3 regions of the Escherichia ruysiae genome follow, and region 3 is predicted to be linked to each of the others. Evidence: predicted binding sites of a transcription regulator. Region 3 holds the regulator's gene; each other region holds the start of a gene.

Region 1 (5,788 bases), 3.7 Mb from region 3:
ACAAAATGTCAGCAGTGTCATTATCGACCTACGCAGCAACGGCGGGGGGGCGCTGACTGAAGCGGTATCGCTCTCTGGGCTGTTTATTCCATCAGGTCCGATTGTGCAGGTTCGTGATAACAACGGCAAGGTTCGCGAAGATAGCGATAACGACGGTCAGGTTTTCTATAAAGGCCCGTTAGTGGTGCTGGTTGACCGTTTCAGTGCTTCGGCTTCGGAAATCTTTGCTGCTGCCATGCAGGATTACGGTCGTGCGCTGGTTGTGGGTGAACCGACATTTGGTAAAGGCACAGTCCAGCAGTATCGTTCTCTGAACCGTATCTACGATCAGATGTTACGTCCTGAATGGCCGGCGTTGGGTTCAGTACAGTACACAATCCAGAAATTCTATCGCGTTAACGGCGGCAGTACGCAACGTAAAGGCGTAACGCCAGATATCATCATGCCTACGGGCAATGAAGAGACGGAAACCGGTGAGAAATTCGAAGATAACGCGCTACCGTGGGATAGCATTGACGCTGCAACCTATGTGAAATCTGGAGACTTAACGGCGTTTGAACCGGAGTTGCTGAAGGAACATAATGCGCGTATCGCGAAGGATCCTGAGTTCCAGAACATCATGAAGGATATCGCTCGCTTCAACGCCATGAAGGACAAACGCAACATCGTTTCTCTGAATTACGCTGTGCGTGAAAAAGAGAATAACGAAGATGATGCGACGCGTCTGGCGCGGTTGAACGATCGCTTTAAACGCGAAGGAAAACCGGAGTTGAAGAAACTGGACGATCTGCCAAAAGATTACAAGGAGCCAGATCCGTATCTGGATGAAACAGTGAACATCGCGCTTGATTTGGCGCGTCTGGAAAAAGCCAGACCTGCGGAACAGCCCGCCCCCGTCAAGTAACATCAATCAGGCACAAGAAATTGTGCCTGATTTTTTAACAGTGGCAAGATGCCGTAAATCAGATGCTACAAAATGTAAAGTTGTGTCTTTCTGGTGACTTACGCGCTATCCGGACTTGAAAATAGTCACGTAGCCCATACGATGTGGGTATCGCATATTGCGTTTTGTTAAACTGAGGTAAAAAGAAAATTATGATGCGAATCGCGCTCTTCCTGCTAACGAACCTGGCCGTGATGGTCGTTTTCGGGCTGGTACTGAGCCTGACAGGGATACAGTCGAGCAGTGTTCAGGGGCTGATGATTATGGCCTTGCTGTTCGGTTTTGGTGGTTCCTTCGTTTCGCTTCTGATGTCCAAATGGATGGCATTACGATCTGTTGGCGGGGAAGTGATCGAGCAACCGCGTAACGAAAGGGAACGTTGGCTGATCAATACTGTTGCAACCCAGGCGCGTCAGGCTGGAATTGCTATGCCGCAAGTGGCTATCTACCATGCGCCGGATATCAACGCCTTTGCAACCGGTGCGCGCCGTGATGCCTCTCTGGTTGCTGTCAGCACCGGTTTGTTGCAAAACATGAGCCCGGATGAAGCCGAGGCAGTAATCGCTCACGAAATTAGCCACATTGCCAATGGTGATATGGTTACGATGACGCTGATTCAGGGGGTGGTGAACACCTTCGTTATCTTTATTTCTCGTATTCTCGCGCAACTGGCCGCTGGCTTCATGGGCGGTAACCGTGACGAAGGTGAAGAGAGCAACGGTAACCCGCTGATCTACTTTGCAGTCGCGACGGTGCTGGAACTGGTATTTGGTATTCTGGCGAGCATTATTACCATGTGGTTCTCGCGTCATCGTGAATTCCACGCCGATGCGGGTTCAGCGAAACTGGTTGGCCGTGAAAAAATGATTGCCGCGCTGCAGCGTCTTAAAACCAGCTATGAGCCGCAAGAAGCAACGAGCATGATGGCTTTCTGCATTAACGGTAAGTCAAAATCGCTCAGTGAGCTGTTCATGACTCACCCGCCGCTGGATAAACGTATTGAAGCTCTGCGCACCGGTGAATACCTGAAGTAATATGAAGTAAATGCTAAAAAGCGCGTCCTGGTCGACGCGCTTTTTTTATGCCTGGGATCGTGGCTGGGTAATCCGTAACCCACTGACGCAGGCAGCAATCACAGCCAGAATAGCCGCAGTCATCAGCGAGACGTGCGTACCATTATCGCCAAACTGATTTAACATCAGAGCCACCAGAGCCGCGCCGCTACTCTGACCAAGCAGACGAGCTGTACCTAACATGCCACTGGCACCACCGCTACGTTCGCGAGGGGCGGAGGTAATAATGGTGTGGTTATTGGGGGACTGAAATAAGCCAAATCCAGCGCCGCATAAGATCATTGGCCAGATAATGTTGATATCCGCAGGAGAAGCGGGCAGCAGAACCAGTGAAAACAGACCCGCTGCCATAATGAACAAACCTAAAGCACCCAGCAATCCTGCATGTACGCGCTCTATCAGATAGCCTGCCAGCGGTGCCATCACCATGGTAGCTAACGGCCACGGCGTCAGGAGTAAACCCGTTTCTACTTCACTGCGCCCAAGCACGGTTTGCAGGTAAAAGGGCAGAGAAACCATTGCCAACATCTGTGCGCAGAAAGAGCAAATAGACGTGCAAATAGAAAGTGAAAACAGCGGAATGCGCAGTAAATCCACCGGTAGCAGCGGTACGGGAAGAGAAAGCTGGCGGCGAATAAAGAATATACCCACGACAACCATTACCGCCAGTTCTGCTGCAATCAACGTCAGCGATTGCCCCTGAGCGAAACCACTCAACGCAGTAATAAGCAGGCCGAAGGTTAACGCATTCATTACTGCACTGGGCAGGTCAAAACGAGGTTTACTGGAACGCGATCCATTAGGTGGCAGAAAACGTATCGCCAGAAGCAGAGCGATAATACCCAACGGCACGTTGATTAAAAATAACCATTTCCAGGAAGCAAAGGAAAGAATTGCCGCTGCAATTGTCGGACCGGCAGCCGAGGAGACGGCAACAATAAACGAGTTAATTCCCATCCCCCTACCCAGAAAACGCTGCGGGTAGATCAGGCGGATAAGTGCAGTATTGACGCTCATCAGTGCTGCGCCGCCGAAACCTTGTATTACACGCGCCAGGGTGAGCATTTGCAGCGAATCAGAAAGGGCGCAGAACAGCGAAGACAACAGAAAAACGACCAATCCGCATTTATAAATACGTCGATAGCCAAACATATCTCCCAGAAACGAGAATGAGAGCAGAGAGACGACAATGGCAATTTGATAGGCGTTCACTACCCAGATGGAGCTGGCTGGCGTGGCATGAAGGTCTGTGGCGATTGTTGGCAAGGCGACGTTAGCGATAGCGCCGTCGAGGACCGCCATCGAAATACCAATAATAATGGTTAAAATCGCGCCGTATCGCTGAGGCAACGGCAGACCATCGGCCTGAACTTTTGGCATAGGAATTTTATATCTTTTGGTAATAATCAACAGGGGTATGATTCTAGCACTGATATTCACGGCGAATGTCGCAGAATTGTAACTAACCGGCAAAAGATGGATTGCGACCACCCTGGCACGAAATTATAATAAAAAACAGTTCTGATTTTTATAAAACACTCGCAATGAGGTGATAAATGGCTAACGCAGATCTGGATAAACAGCCTGATTCTGTATCTTCTGTACTGAAAGTTTTTGGCATTTTGCAGGCGCTGGGCGAAGAGCGTGAAATAGGGATAACCGAGCTGTCACAGCGCGTCATGATGTCAAAAAGCACCGTTTATCGCTTTTTACAGACCATGAAAACCCTGGGCTACGTGGCGCAGGAAGGGGAGTCAGAGAAATATTCGCTGACCCTGAAATTGTTTGAACTGGGCGCCCGCGCGTTACAAAATGTTGATCTTATTCGTAGCGCAGATATCCAGATGCGTGAGCTTTCCCGCCTGACCAAAGAGACCATCCACCTTGGCGCGCTGGATGAAGACAGCATTGTTTACATCCACAAAATTGACTCTATGTACAATTTGCGCATGTATTCTCGGGTTGGTCGTCGTAATCCGCTTTACAGTACTGCGATTGGTAAAGTATTGCTGGCCTGGCGCGATCGTGATGAAGTGAAGCAAATCCTTGAGGGCGTTGAGTATAAACGCAGTACCGATCGTACCATTACCAGCACAGAAGCGTTATTACCGGTGTTGGATCTGGTGCGTGAGCAAGGTTATGGCGAAGATAACGAAGAGCAGGAGGAGGGGCTGCGCTGTATCGCAGTTCCGGTATTTGACCGCTTTGGCGTGGTTATTGCTGGTTTGAGTATTTCCTTCCCGACCCTGCGTTTTTCTGAGGAGCGTTTGCAGGAGTACGTGACTATGCTGCATACGGCGGCGCGTAAAATTTCCTCTCAAATGGGGTATCACGACTATCCGTTCTGATTAGAGGAAGAACCTGTCTGTATAATATTCAGACAGGTTCTGTATTTCGCGTGGGTTAAATAAAGTTACAAATGGCGTAACATAGTACGCTATGGCGATGAATGTACTTTTTATCTTCGGTTTAAGTAGTTATTTATGCCTTTAGCCATTATCTACAACGTTATTGCTTTTACGTAACAGCGGGCAATCTGTTATTCCGAAAAGCCCACTTTTAGTGTGTAGGTATTGTACCGTGCTGGTGCCTCTGGCGGTCAGATAGGAACATTGCAAACCTAACCCAGCGGCATTCTCCTTGCTTCCAATCAGAACGCCATATCCGCTTAGTAATAATCCTGTCCATACCAGTGCTATCAACATAATTGTGCGAATAATGAATCGCATTATGACCTCATCTCTTTTTTGTTCGCCTAATCGTAGCGGTAATATGGGCTGAAGCAAGCGTATAGTTCCGAAAAAGCACGAATATCGACATAGTTAGGCGCTGTTTAACTAACGCATGATAGTTTAATGACATAAGGTAGTTTAAACGGAGACTGGAGTGAAAAAGTTTCGATGGGGCGTTCTGGTTGTCGCTGTGCTGGCTTGCTTGCTGCTATGGGCGCAGGTGTTCAATATGATGTGCGATCAGGACGTACAATTTTTCAACGGAATTTGTACCATCAATCAATTTATCCCGTGGTGATATCATTTTTTCAACGGTAGATTTCCTTCCTGTGTGGCAGTGGTAGAATGGCGCCTCTACTTAGAGGTGGTGAAATGAACGAAGTTGTAAATTCAGGCGTGATGAACATTGCGTCTTTGGTTGTATCGGTGGTAGTTCTCGCTATTGGGCTCATCTTGTGGTTTTTCATCAACCGTGCCAGTTCACGGACTAACGAACAGATTGAACTTCTTGAGGCATTGCTGGATCAGCAAAAACGGCAAAATGCGCTGTTACGTCGTTTGTGCGAAGCAAGCGAACCTGAAAAAACAGATACCAGTGCTGCAGAGAACCAAAAAGCGGCTGAAGATGACGATATCATCCGCCTGGTAGCTGAACGGTAATCCGTCCTCAAATTTGAGTAACCCTGGTGTTAACGGGTTACTCATCTTATCATTCATATATGCACTATAGTGGTGCAATTGATTTAAATTAATACTCTGGTCTGACTTCAATTATTTATCGTGTTATTTATTTCATAACATCGATATCGGAAAAAGATATTTACCCCGCTAAGTTATTGGGATGTTTACATCGGAATTGTGATCAATCACGGTATTGTTTATTAGCGAAACGTTTCTATTCTCACTTTTTAGTATTTCATCAATTTTTCTTATTTTAAAATAATAATATGCCTTAAGTATAGTTTCTTTATTGTACTCTAGTTTGTTGTTAACTGACTGTTTTATGGAGTGAATTTATATAATATTTTATTCGTTATATA
Region 2 (5,788 bases), 820 kb from region 3:
TTGCCACTCTGACCATGATCTACATTATCCTCGGCCTCGGGCTGAACGTGGTGGTAGGGCTTTCTGGTTTGCTGGTGCTCGGTTACGGCGGCTTTTACGCCATCGGCGCTTACACCTTTGCGCTGCTCAATCACTATTACGGTCTGGGCTTCTGGACCTGCCTGCCAATTGCCGGGTTAATGGCAGCGGCGGCGGGCTTCCTTCTCGGCTTCCCGGTGCTGCGTCTGCGTGGTGATTATCTGGCGATCGTTACCCTCGGTTTCGGCGAAATTGTGCGCATATTGCTGCTCAATAATACCGAAATTACCGGCGGTCCGAACGGCATCAGTCAGATCCCGAAACCCACTTTCTTCGGCCTTGAGTTCAGCCGTACCGCCCGTGAAGGCGGCTGGGATACGTTCAGCAATTTCTTTGGCCTGAAATATGATCCCTCCGATCGCGTCATCTTCCTCTATCTGGTGGCCTTGCTGCTGGTAGTGTTCTCTTTGTTCGTCATTAACCGCCTGCTGCGGATGCCGCTGGGGCGTGCGTGGGAAGCGTTGCGTGAAGACGAGATCGCCTGCCGTTCGCTGGGCTTAAGCCCACGTCGTATCAAGCTGACCGCCTTTACCATCAGCGCCGCGTTTGCGGGTTTTGCCGGAACGCTGTTTGCTGCGCGCCAGGGCTTTGTCAGCCCGGAATCCTTCACCTTTGCCGAATCGGCATTTGTGCTGGCGATAGTGGTGCTTGGTGGTATGGGATCGCAGTTCGCGGTGATTCTGGCAGCAATTTTGCTGGTGGTGTCGCGCGAGTTGATGCGTGATTTCAACGAATACAGCATGTTAATGCTCGGTGGTTTGATGGTGCTGATGATGATCTGGCGTCCGCAGGGCTTGCTGCCCATGACGCGCCCGCAACTCAAGCTGAAAAACGGCGAAACGAAAGGAGAGCAGGTATGAATCAGCCATTATTATCTGTTAACGGCCTGATGATGCGCTTCGGCGGCCTGCTGGCGGTGAATAACGTCAATCTCGAACTGTACCCGCAGGAGATCGTCTCGTTAATCGGCCCTAACGGTGCCGGAAAAACCACGGTCTTTAACTGCCTGACCGGATTCTACAAACCCACTGGCGGCACCATTTTACTGCGCGATCAGCATCTGGAAGGTTTGGCTGGTCAGCAAATTGCCCGTATGGGGGTGGTGCGTACTTTTCAGCACGTGCGTCTGTTCCGTGAAATGACGGTGATTGAAAACCTGTTGGTGGCGCAGCATCAGCAACTGAAAACCGGGCTGTTCTCTGGCCTGTTGAAAACGCCTTCTTTCCGTCGCGCCCAAAGTGAGGCGCTCGATCGAGCCGCAACCTGGCTTGAGCGCATTGGTTTGCTGGAACACGCTAACCGTCAGGCGAGTAACCTGGCCTACGGTGACCAACGCCGTCTTGAAATTGCCCGCTGCATGGTGACGCAGCCGGAGATTTTAATGCTTGACGAACCTGCGGCAGGTCTTAACCCGAAAGAGACTAAAGAACTGGATGAGCTGATTGCCGAACTGCGTAACCATCACAACACCACTATCTTGTTGATTGAACACGATATGAAGCTGGTGATGGGGATTTCAGACAGAATTTACGTGGTCAATCAGGGGACGCCACTGGCAAACGGTACGCCGGAGCAGATCCGTAATAACCCGGACGTGATCCGTGCCTATTTAGGTGAGGCATAAGATGGAAAAAGTCATGTTGTCCTTTGACAAAGTCAGCGCCCACTACGGCAAAATCCAGGCGCTGCATGAGGTGAGCCTGCATATCAATCAGGGCGAGATTGTCACCCTCATTGGCGCGAACGGGGCGGGGAAAACCACCTTGCTCGGCACATTATGCGGCGACCCGCGCGCCACCAGCGGGCGAATTGTGTTTGATGATAAAGACATTACCGACTGGCAGACGGCGAAAATCATGCGTGAAGCGGTAGCGATTGTCCCGGAAGGGCGTCGTGTCTTCTCACGAATGACGGTGGAAGAGAACCTGGCAATGGGCGGCTTCTTTGCCGAACGCGACCAGTTTCAGGAGCGCATAAAGTGGGTGTATGAGCTGTTCCCGCGTCTGCATGAGCGCCGTATTCAGCGGGCGGGCACCATGTCCGGCGGTGAACAGCAGATGCTGGCGATTGGTCGTGCGCTGATGAGCAACCCGCGTTTGTTGTTGCTTGATGAGCCATCGCTCGGGCTGGCGCCGATTATCATCCAGCAAATTTTCGACACCATCGAGCAGCTGCGCGAGCAGGGGATGACTATCTTCCTCGTCGAGCAGAACGCCAACCAGGCGCTAAAGCTGGCGGATCGCGGCTACGTGCTGGAAAACGGCCATGTGGTGCTCTCCGATACCGGCGACGCGCTGCTGGCGAACGAAGCGGTGAGAAGCGCGTATTTAGGCGGGTAATAACACGTTGATTGATAAGGAGTCAAAAGACTCCTTTGAGACAGCTGACAAATGTAAAAATGCCTGATGCGCTGCGCTTATCAGGCCTACTGGGTGAGTTGCAATATATTGAATTTGTACGATCTTGTAGGCCAGATAAGGCGTTTACGCTGCATCCGGCATGAAACGATGAGCAATCTGTAGAGTTTGATTCAGACCTTCTATTTTCCCGCTTATCCGTGTCCCATCTCCCATTTTCCCTCACCCGCGCCGTCACTGCCTTGTCATCTTTCTGACACCTTACTATCTTACAAATGTAACAAAAAAGTTATTTTTCTGTAATTCGAGCATGTCATGTTACCCCGCGAGCATAAAACGCGTGAATTCGCGCATTCGGTACAACAAGAGAGATAAACGATGAAACCGTTACATTATACAGCTTCAGCACTGGCGCTCGGACTGGCGTTAATGGGGAATGCACAGGCAGTGACGACCATTCCGTTCTGGCATTCTATGGAAGGGGAACTGGGTAAAGAGGTGGATTCTCTGGCTCAACGTTTTAACGCCGAAAATCCGGATTACAAAATTGTACCGACCTACAAAGGCAACTACGAACAGAATTTAAGCGCGGGGATTGCCGCATTTCGTACCGGCAACGCGCCGGCTATTTTGCAGGTTTATGAAGTTGGCACCGCTACCATGATGGCGTCGAAAGCCATTAAACCGGTATATGACGTGTTTAAAGAGGCGGGGATTCAATTCGATGAATCGCAGTTTGTGCCGACGGTTTCCGGTTACTACTCCGACAGCAAAACGGGCCACTTACTCTCCCAGCCGTTCAACAGCTCGACCCCCGTACTCTATTACAACAAAGACGCCTTCAAGAAAGCAGGATTAGACCCGGAACAGCCGCCGAAAACCTGGCAGGATCTGGCGGACTATGCCGCAAAACTGAAAGCCTCCGGTATGAAGTGCGGCTACGCCAGCGGCTGGCAGGGCTGGATCCAACTGGAAAACTTTAGCGCCTGGAACGGTCTGCCGTTTGCCAGCAAAAACAACGGTTTTGACGGCACGGACGCGGTGCTGGAGTTCAACAAGCCGGAGCAGGTGAAACACATCGCCATGCTCGAAGAGATGAACAAGAAGGGTGATTTCAGCTACGTCGGGCGTAAGGATGAATCCACCGAGAAGTTCTATAACGGTGATTGCGCGATGACCACCGCCTCTTCCGGTTCGCTTGCCAACATTCGCGAGTACGCCAAATTCAACTACGGCGTAGGCATGATGCCTTACGACGCCGATGCGAAAGATGCGCCACAAAATGCCATTATCGGCGGAGCCAGCCTGTGGGTGATGCAGGGCAAAGATAAAGAAACGTATACCGGCGTGGCGAAGTTCCTCGACTTCCTCGCGAAGCCAGAAAACGCTGCTGAGTGGCATCAGAAAACCGGTTATCTGCCGATCACCAAAGCGGCGTATGACCTGACCCGTGAGCAGGGCTTTTACGAGAAAAACCCAGGGGCGGATACCGCGACGCGTCAGATGCTGAACAAGCCGCCGTTGCCGTTCACCAAAGGGCTGCGTCTGGGCAACATGCCGCAGATCCGCGTGATTGTGGATGAAGAGCTGGAGAGCGTGTGGACCGGCAAGAAGACGCCACAGCAGGCGCTGGATACTGCCGTTGAGCGTGGGAATCAGTTACTGCGCCGCTTTGAGCAGTCTACGAAGTCTTAATTCTCTTACCCTCACCCTAACCCTCTCCCTAAGGGAGAGGGGACCGATCGGCGTGGTGGAAAAGTGCCGTGTCGGTTTGTCACTTCGTTCTGAAGGCGAAGGGAACCACCCGGCGTGGTAGAGCGAAGTTGACTCAATGGCAAAACGCCGCACCGCTTTTCTCCCTCGCCCCTTTGGGGAGAGGGCCGGGGTGAGGGGAACACAACACGAAGAGTTTATTTATGTCATCATCCCGTCCGGTGTTCCGCTCGCGCTGGCTGCCCTATTTGCTGGTCGCGCCGCAGCTCATCATCACCGTTATCTTTTTTATCTGGCCTGCGGGCGAAGCGTTGTGGTACTCGCTACAAAGCGTCGATCCGTTTGGTTTCTCCAGCCAGTTTGTCGGTCTGGATAACTTCGTCACGCTGTTTCATGACAGCTACTATCTCGACTCCTTCTGGACGACGATAAAATTCAGTGCCTTTGTCACTGTCAGCGGTTTGCTGGTATCGCTGTTCTTCGCGGCGCTGGTGGAGTACATCGTGCGCGGCAGTCGTTTCTATCAAACCTTGATGCTGCTGCCGTATGCCGTGGCTCCCGCCGTTGCCGCCGTATTGTGGATCTTCCTGTTTAACCCCGGCCGTGGGCTGATCACCCATTTTCTCGCTGAGTTCGGCTACGACTGGAACCACGCGCAAAACAGCGGTCAGGCAATGTTTCTGGTGGTGTTTGCCTCGGTGTGGAAGCAAATCAGCTACAACTTTCTGTTCTTCTATGCCGCGCTGCAATCCATTCCCCGTTCGTTGATCGAAGCCGCAGCCATCGACGGTGCAGGGCCGATTCGCCGCTTCTTTAAGATTGCTCTGCCGCTTATCGCTCCGGTGAGTTTCTTCCTGCTGGTGGTGAACCTGGTGTACGCCTTCTTCGACACCTTCCCGGTGATCGACGCCGCCACGTCCGGCGGGCCGGTTCAGGCTACCACGACGCTGATTTATAAGATCTACCGCGAAGGCTTTACCGGGCTGGATCTGGCTTCGTCTGCCGCGCAGTCGGTGGTGTTGATGTTCCTCGTCATCGTGCTGACGGTGGTGCAGTTCCGCTATGTTGAAAGCAAGGTGCGTTACCAATGATTGAGAACCGTCCGTGGCTGACGATATTCAGCCATACCATGCTGATCCTCGGGATCGCGGTGATCCTCTTCCCGCTGTACGTGGCGTTTGTCGCGGCAACGCTGGATAAACAAGCCGTCTACGCCGCGCCGATGACGCTAATTCCTGGCACACATCTGCTGGAAAACATCCACAACATCTGGGTGAACGGGGTAGGCACGAATAGCGCGCCGTTCTGGCGGATGTTGCTTAACAGCTTCGTGATGGCGTTCAGCATTACGCTCGGCAAAATTACCGTCTCGATGCTTTCGGCATTTGCTATTGTCTGGTTTCGTTTTCCGCTGCGTAACCTCTTCTTCTGGATGATTTTTATCACCCTGATGCTGCCGGTTGAAGTGCGTATTTTCCCGACGGTAGAAGTCATTGCCAATCTGAAGATGCTCGACAGCTATGCAGGTTTAACGCTGCCGCTGATGGCCTCGGCGACCGCCACCTTCCTGTTCCGCCAGTTCTTTATGACGCTGCCGGATGAGCTGGTGGAAGCCGCGCGGATCGACGGCGCGTCGCCAA
Region 3 (5,788 bases):
CAAGCGATGAAGATTAACGCCGCCAGCAGGAAGCTACCGCCGCCGCCAAAGGTGTGTTGAACATAAGCGTGCAGAATAGCCGCACCGTTTGCTGACTGATCAACCAGCGACGCACTATCTGACCCCAGACGGAACAGCGCCAGGTAAAGCAGAGTCAGACCGACACCCGCCATCAGGCCAGCCCAGACGGTATAACGGGTCAGCAGACGCGCTTCGGTAACGCCACGAGAACGCGCCGCGTTAACAATAACGATACCAAACACCATTGCGCCCAGCGTATCCATTGTCAGATAGCCGTTGACGAAGCCGTTAGAAAACGCAGCGTTTTGATAAGCCTCAGTCGCCGTGCTGATAGAACCCGCAGGCCAGACAATCGCGGCGACAGACAGGATGACCAGCGCGATAATTTTCAGCGGCGCAAGGAAGTTGCCCACGGTATCCAGCAGCTTGCCCGGATAGAGCGAAACCAGAATAACGATAGCGAAATAGACCAGGCTGTAGATAAACAGCGGCAGCGCGGAGTCACCCGTCAGCGGCGCAATCCCCACTTCAAAGGAGACGGTGGCTGTACGCGGCGTGGCGAACAGCGGCCCCACAGCCAGGTAGCAAACCGTTGCCAGCAGTACGCCAGCGACTTTACCGATTGGCGTGCTCAGGCTGTCAACACCGCCACCAACTTTCGCCAGCGCCACTACCGTTAATACCGGCAGACCAACGGCAGTAATGAGGAAGCCGAATGCCGCAGTCCAGACGTGTTCGCCTGCCTGCAAGCCGACCATTGGAGGGAAAATAATGTTACCTGCGCCGACGAACAACGCAAATGTCATAAAGCCCAGAGCGATGATATCGCGCGATCTTAATTGATGGGTCATAAATCATACTGCCTGTGGATGTGGTGTTGTAACGTTAAATTTTTGTGCCAATCCCTGGGGATGATACAGCGGTATATTTAAACAATTTTAGCGGGAAATACTCCCAACCAGGCGCGGCGAAGAATAGTTTTTCGATTTACCGCGTGAATGCAGTCAGTATGACAGCACCTGAAGCGCAATTTAAACGCTTATAACGTTTTAAAGCAAGAAGGGATCTAAAAACCAGAGGGATATAACGATAAGAAATCACCAACCAGTATAAAACACTATTTCCGTGAAAAAGATATGGCTTATCATGCGAACAAAAAATCACCAGCCGGTGTAAAGTTCAGCGTCCATTTTTTGACTGCAAAGAAAAAAAGCCAGCATCGGCTGGCTTATGGCAACAAAAAATGACAAAGGCAGATTAATTGCTGTTTTTGGCAATTAAACGTTCCGGCAGAACAAAACTGAAACGCGTACCTTTGCCCACCGTACTGTCAATATTCAGGCGGCTTTCGTGGTGATTTACCGCATGTTTAACAATTGCTAACCCCAGTCCGCTACCGCCTGTTTGTCGGGAACGCGCTTTGTCTACACGATAAAAACGCTCGGTCAGGCGCGGAATATGCTCCGGTGCGATGCCCGGCCCATTATCTTCAACGCTAAATTCGGCACCGTGCGGCACTCGCTGCCAGCGTACCGTGATATGCGTGCCTTCTGGCGTGTGATTCACGGCGTTATAGACCAGGTTCGAAATCGCACTGCGTAGCTGATCTTCATTGCCAGACACTTTGAGGTCGTTATCTATTTCAAAGGTAAATGTCTGTTTTTTCTGGCTCAGAGTCTGAGCTTCGCGCTCAACAACGCGCAGCATCATCGGCACATCAACCTTTTCATTGAGCAACTGCGTCGGTGCGGCTTCGATTTTCGACAGTGTCAGTAACTGCTTCACCAGCCCTTCCATCCGCTGAGTCTGCTCGCGCATGGTGTGCAACGCTTTTTCGCGAACCGCGCCTTCCAGCGGTTGCTCATCCATCATCTCCAGGTAACCCTGTAACACCGTCAACGGCGTGCGTAACTCATGGCTTACGTTGGCAAAAAAGTTACGCCGCGCCCCTTCCAGTTGATGCATTTGCGTGACATCACGCGCCACCATCAGCAACTGTTTATGGGTATAAGGCATGACGCGAATTTCCAGATGCCGCCCGGTGTTGAGCACCAGATTGAGCGGGCGAGAAAAATCACGCGTTTTCAGATATTGCGTAAACTCCGGGTAACGCAGCAGGTTAAGGATGTTCTGCCCGTTATCTTCCGGCCAGCGCAGGCCAAGAATCTGTTGCGCCAGTCCGTTACACCAGAAAATACCGCCCTCTTCCGTGGTCAGCACCACCGCATCGGGCAGCGACTCCGCGCCACTACGAAAGCGTTTAATCAGATTGCCCAGCTCGCGGCGGCGTTTTTTATTTCGCAGCTGCATCTGGTGTAAGCCATATAGTAGCGGTTCCCAGCTACCACGCCCCGGTGGCGGCGTCATACTGCGATCAACCCACAGCCACCATGAAAGGCGCAATAAATTCCAGAAATGCCAGATAAGCAGTCCTGTTACCGATGCCAGCAAAAACCAGGGCAGGTAACCAAAAAATGCACCCAGGATGAAAGCCGGGAGGCAGCAAAGTAGCAGCTCCAGCACCAGCCTTTTCCACGACAGCCGTTCCAGCACGTAAGATACTCCAGTTATGAAATCATAAGCCCTGCTCTGCGTCCGATGAGCAAGGCGTTAAAAGCGGGTTGAAAAACGATATCCTGTACCGCGCACGGTCTGCACCATGCGGTCATGCCCGCCGGGCTCCAGTGCTTTACGCAGGCGACGAATGTGGACATCGACCGTGCGGTCTTCTACATACACGTTGGTTCCCCAGACGTGGTTTAATAGCTGCTCGCGGCTGTACACGCGCTCAGGATGCGTCATAAAAAAGTGCAGCAATTTAAATTCTGTCGGCCCCATCTCCAGCGGCTCTTCGCCCGCCATCACCCGGTGAGATGTCGGATCCAGACTTAGCCCCTGCATCTCGATCACCTCTTCCACCGCCATTGGCGAAATACGGCGCATTACCGCTTTGATTCGCGCCACCAGCTCCTTCGGCGAAAACGGCTTGGTGATATAGTCGTCCGCACCGGTTTCAAGACCACGCACGCGATCTTCTTCTTCCCCTCTGGCGGTCAACATCACCACTGGAATATCCCGGGTCATCGACTCGCGCTTAAGGTGTTTGATGAACTGGATACCCGAGCCGCCGGGTAACATCCAGTCGAGGAGAATCAAATCCGGCCAGGGTTCATTCAGTTGATTCACAGCACTGTCATAATCTTCCGCTTCGACCGGCTGAAAGCCATTTTGTTCGAGCACGAAGCAGACCATTTCGCGAATTGGAGCTTCATCTTCTACGACCAGAATACGTCTCGCCATGATTTGCCCTGTTGTAATAAATAGGTTGCGATCATTAATGCGACGCCATTATGCGTCAGATTTATGACAGATTTATGAAAAGCACGTCGCACATATCTTCAGGTTATTGATTTACGTGGCGCAGAAAAAAGCAAATGACACATCTGTTTGGGTATAATCGCGCCCATGCTTTTTCGCCAGAGAATCGTTATGCGCATCCTTCACACCTCAGACTGGCATCTCGGCCAGAACTTCTACAGTAAAAGCCGCGAAGCTGAACACCAGGCTTTTCTTGACTGGCTGCTGGAGACAGCACAAACCCATCAGGTGGATGCGATTATTGTTGCCGGTGATGTTTTCGATACCGGCTCGCCGCCCAGTTACGCCCGCACGTTATACAACCGTTTTGTTGTCAATTTACAGCAAACTGGCTGTCATCTGGTGGTACTGGCGGGAAACCATGACTCGGTCGCCACGTTGAATGAATCGCGCGATATCATGGCGTTCCTCAATACTACTGTGGTCGCCAGCGCCGGACATGCGCCGCAAATCTTGCCTCGTCGCGACGGGACGCCAGGCGCAGTGCTGTGTCCCATTCCTTTTTTACGCCCGCGTGACATTATTACCAGCCAGGCGGGACTTAACGGCATGGAAAAACAGCAACATTTGCTGGCAGCGATCACCGATTATTATCAACAACACTATGCAGATGCCTGCAAGCTGCGCGGCAATCAACCTCTTCCCATCATCGCCACGGGGCATTTAACGACTGTGGGTGCCAGTAAAAGTGATGCCGTGCGTGACATCTATATTGGCACGCTGGACGCGTTTCCGGCACAAAACTTTCCGCCAGCCGACTACATCGCGCTTGGACATATTCACCGCGCGCAAATTATTGGCGGCATGGAACATGTTCGCTATTGCGGATCCCCCATCCCACTGAGTTTTGATGAGTGCGGCAAGAGTAAATATGTCCATCTGGTAACTTTTTCAAACGGCAAATTAGAGAGCGTGGAAAACCTGAACGTACCGGTAACACAACCGATGGCGGTGCTGAAAGGCGATTTGGCGTCGATTACCGAACAGCTTGAACAATGGCGCGATGTGCCACAGGAACCACCTGTCTGGCTGGATATTGAAATCACTACCGATGAGTATCTGCATGATATTCAGCGCAAAATCCAGGCATTAACCGAATCACTGCCTGTCGAAGTATTGCTGGTACGCCGGAGTCGTGAACAGCGCGAGCGTGTGTTAGCCAGCCAACGGCGTGAAACCCTCAGCGAACTTAGCGTCGAAGATGTTTTTAATCGCCGTCTGGCACTGGAAGAACTTGATGAATCGCAGCATCAACGCTTGCAACATCTTTTCGCCACGACATTGCAGACCCTCGCCGGAGAACACGAAGCATGAAAATTCTCAGCCTGCGCCTGAAAAACCTGAACTCATTAAAAGGCGAATGGAAGATTGATTTCACCCGCGAGCCGTTCGCCAGCAACGGGCTGTTTGCAATTACCGGCCCGACCGGTGCGGGGAAAACCACCCTGCTGGACGCCATTTGTCTGGCGCTGTATCACGAAACTCCGCGCCTCTCTAACGTTTCACAATCGCAAAATGATCTCATGACCCGCGATACCGCCGAATGTCTGGCGGAGGTGGAGTTTGAAGTGAAAGGTGAAGCGTATCGCGCGTTCTGGAGCCAGAATCGGGCGCGTAACCAACCCGACGGTAATTTGCAGGTACCACGCGTAGAGCTGGCGCGCTGCGCAGACGGCAAAATTCTCGCCGACAAAGTGAAAGATAAGCTGGAACTGACGGCGACGTTAACCGGGCTGGATTACGGGCGTTTCACCCGTTCGATGCTGCTTTCGCAGGGACAATTTGCTGCCTTCCTCAATGCCAAACCGAAAGAACGAGCGGAATTGCTGGAGGAGTTAACCGGCACCGAAATTTACGGTCAAATCTCCGCGATGGTCTTTGAACAGCATAAATCGGCCCGTACTGAGCTGGAAAAACTGCAAGCGCAGGCCAGCGGTGTCGCATTATTAGCGCCAGAACAAGTGCAATCGCTGACAGAAAGTTTGCAGGTACTCACTGACGAAGAAAAACAGTTACTCGTCACACAGCAGCAAGAACAACAATCGCTTAACTGGTTAACGCGTCTGGATGAATTGCAAAAAGACGCCAGCCGCCGTCAGCAGGCACTGCAACAGGTGTTAGCCGAGGAAGAAAAAGCGCAACCTCAACTGGCGGCGCTCAGTCTGGCACAACCGGCACGAAATCTTCGTCCGCACTGGGAACGCATCGCAGAACACACTGCGGCACTAACGCATACTCGTCAGCAGATTGAAGAAGTAAATACTCGCTTACAGCGCACAATGGCGCTTCGCGCAAATATTCGTCACCACGCGGCGAAGCAGTCGGCAGAATTACAACAGCAGCAACAAAATCTGAATGCGTGGTTACACGAACACGACCGCTTCCGGCA

The links. The regulator PhoB, encoded in region 3, activates phosphate uptake and scavenging genes when phosphate is short. The targets are predictions, from matches to a motif close to CTGTCATAAAACTGNCNNAT.
Region 1: a site for PhoB is predicted at 3,542-3,561, ahead of kdgR (DNA-binding transcriptional regulator KdgR). Genes of this name have one in related genera too.
Region 2: a site for PhoB is predicted at 2,678-2,697, ahead of ugpB (sn-glycerol-3-phosphate ABC transporter substrate-binding protein UgpB). Genes of this name have one in related genera too.

What each region holds. Positions count from the first base shown of each region.
Region 1 covers NZ_JAVIWS010000001.1:84,285-90,072, forward strand. Annotated here, with positions in the region: gene prc (carboxy terminal-processing peptidase) at 1-904, shown strand, start outside; gene htpX (protease HtpX) at 1,096-1,977, shown strand; gene RGV86_RS00510 (MFS transporter) at 2,023-3,396, opposite strand; gene kdgR (DNA-binding transcriptional regulator KdgR) at 3,573-4,364, shown strand; gene RGV86_RS00520 (YobH family protein) at 4,506-4,745, opposite strand; gene mgrB (PhoP/PhoQ regulatory lipoprotein MgrB) at 4,903-5,046, shown strand; gene RGV86_RS00530 (YebO family protein) at 5,121-5,408, shown strand.
Region 2 covers NZ_JAVIWS010000001.1:2,946,224-2,952,011, forward strand. Annotated here, with positions in the region: gene livM (branched chain amino acid ABC transporter permease LivM) at 1-938, shown strand, start outside; gene livG (high-affinity branched-chain amino acid ABC transporter ATP-binding protein LivG) at 935-1,702, shown strand; gene livF (high-affinity branched-chain amino acid ABC transporter ATP-binding protein LivF) at 1,704-2,417, shown strand; gene ugpB (sn-glycerol-3-phosphate ABC transporter substrate-binding protein UgpB) at 2,814-4,130, shown strand; gene ugpA (sn-glycerol-3-phosphate ABC transporter permease UgpA) at 4,352-5,239, shown strand; gene ugpE (sn-glycerol-3-phosphate ABC transporter permease UgpE) at 5,236-5,788, shown strand, end outside.
Region 3 covers NZ_JAVIWS010000001.1:3,770,406-3,776,193, reverse strand. Annotated here, with positions in the region: gene brnQ (branched-chain amino acid transporter carrier protein BrnQ) at 1-872, opposite strand, end outside; gene phoR (phosphate regulon sensor histidine kinase PhoR) at 1,279-2,574, opposite strand; gene phoB (phosphate response regulator transcription factor PhoB) at 2,632-3,321, opposite strand; gene sbcD (exonuclease subunit SbcD) at 3,511-4,713, shown strand; gene sbcC (exonuclease subunit SbcC) at 4,710-5,788, shown strand, end outside.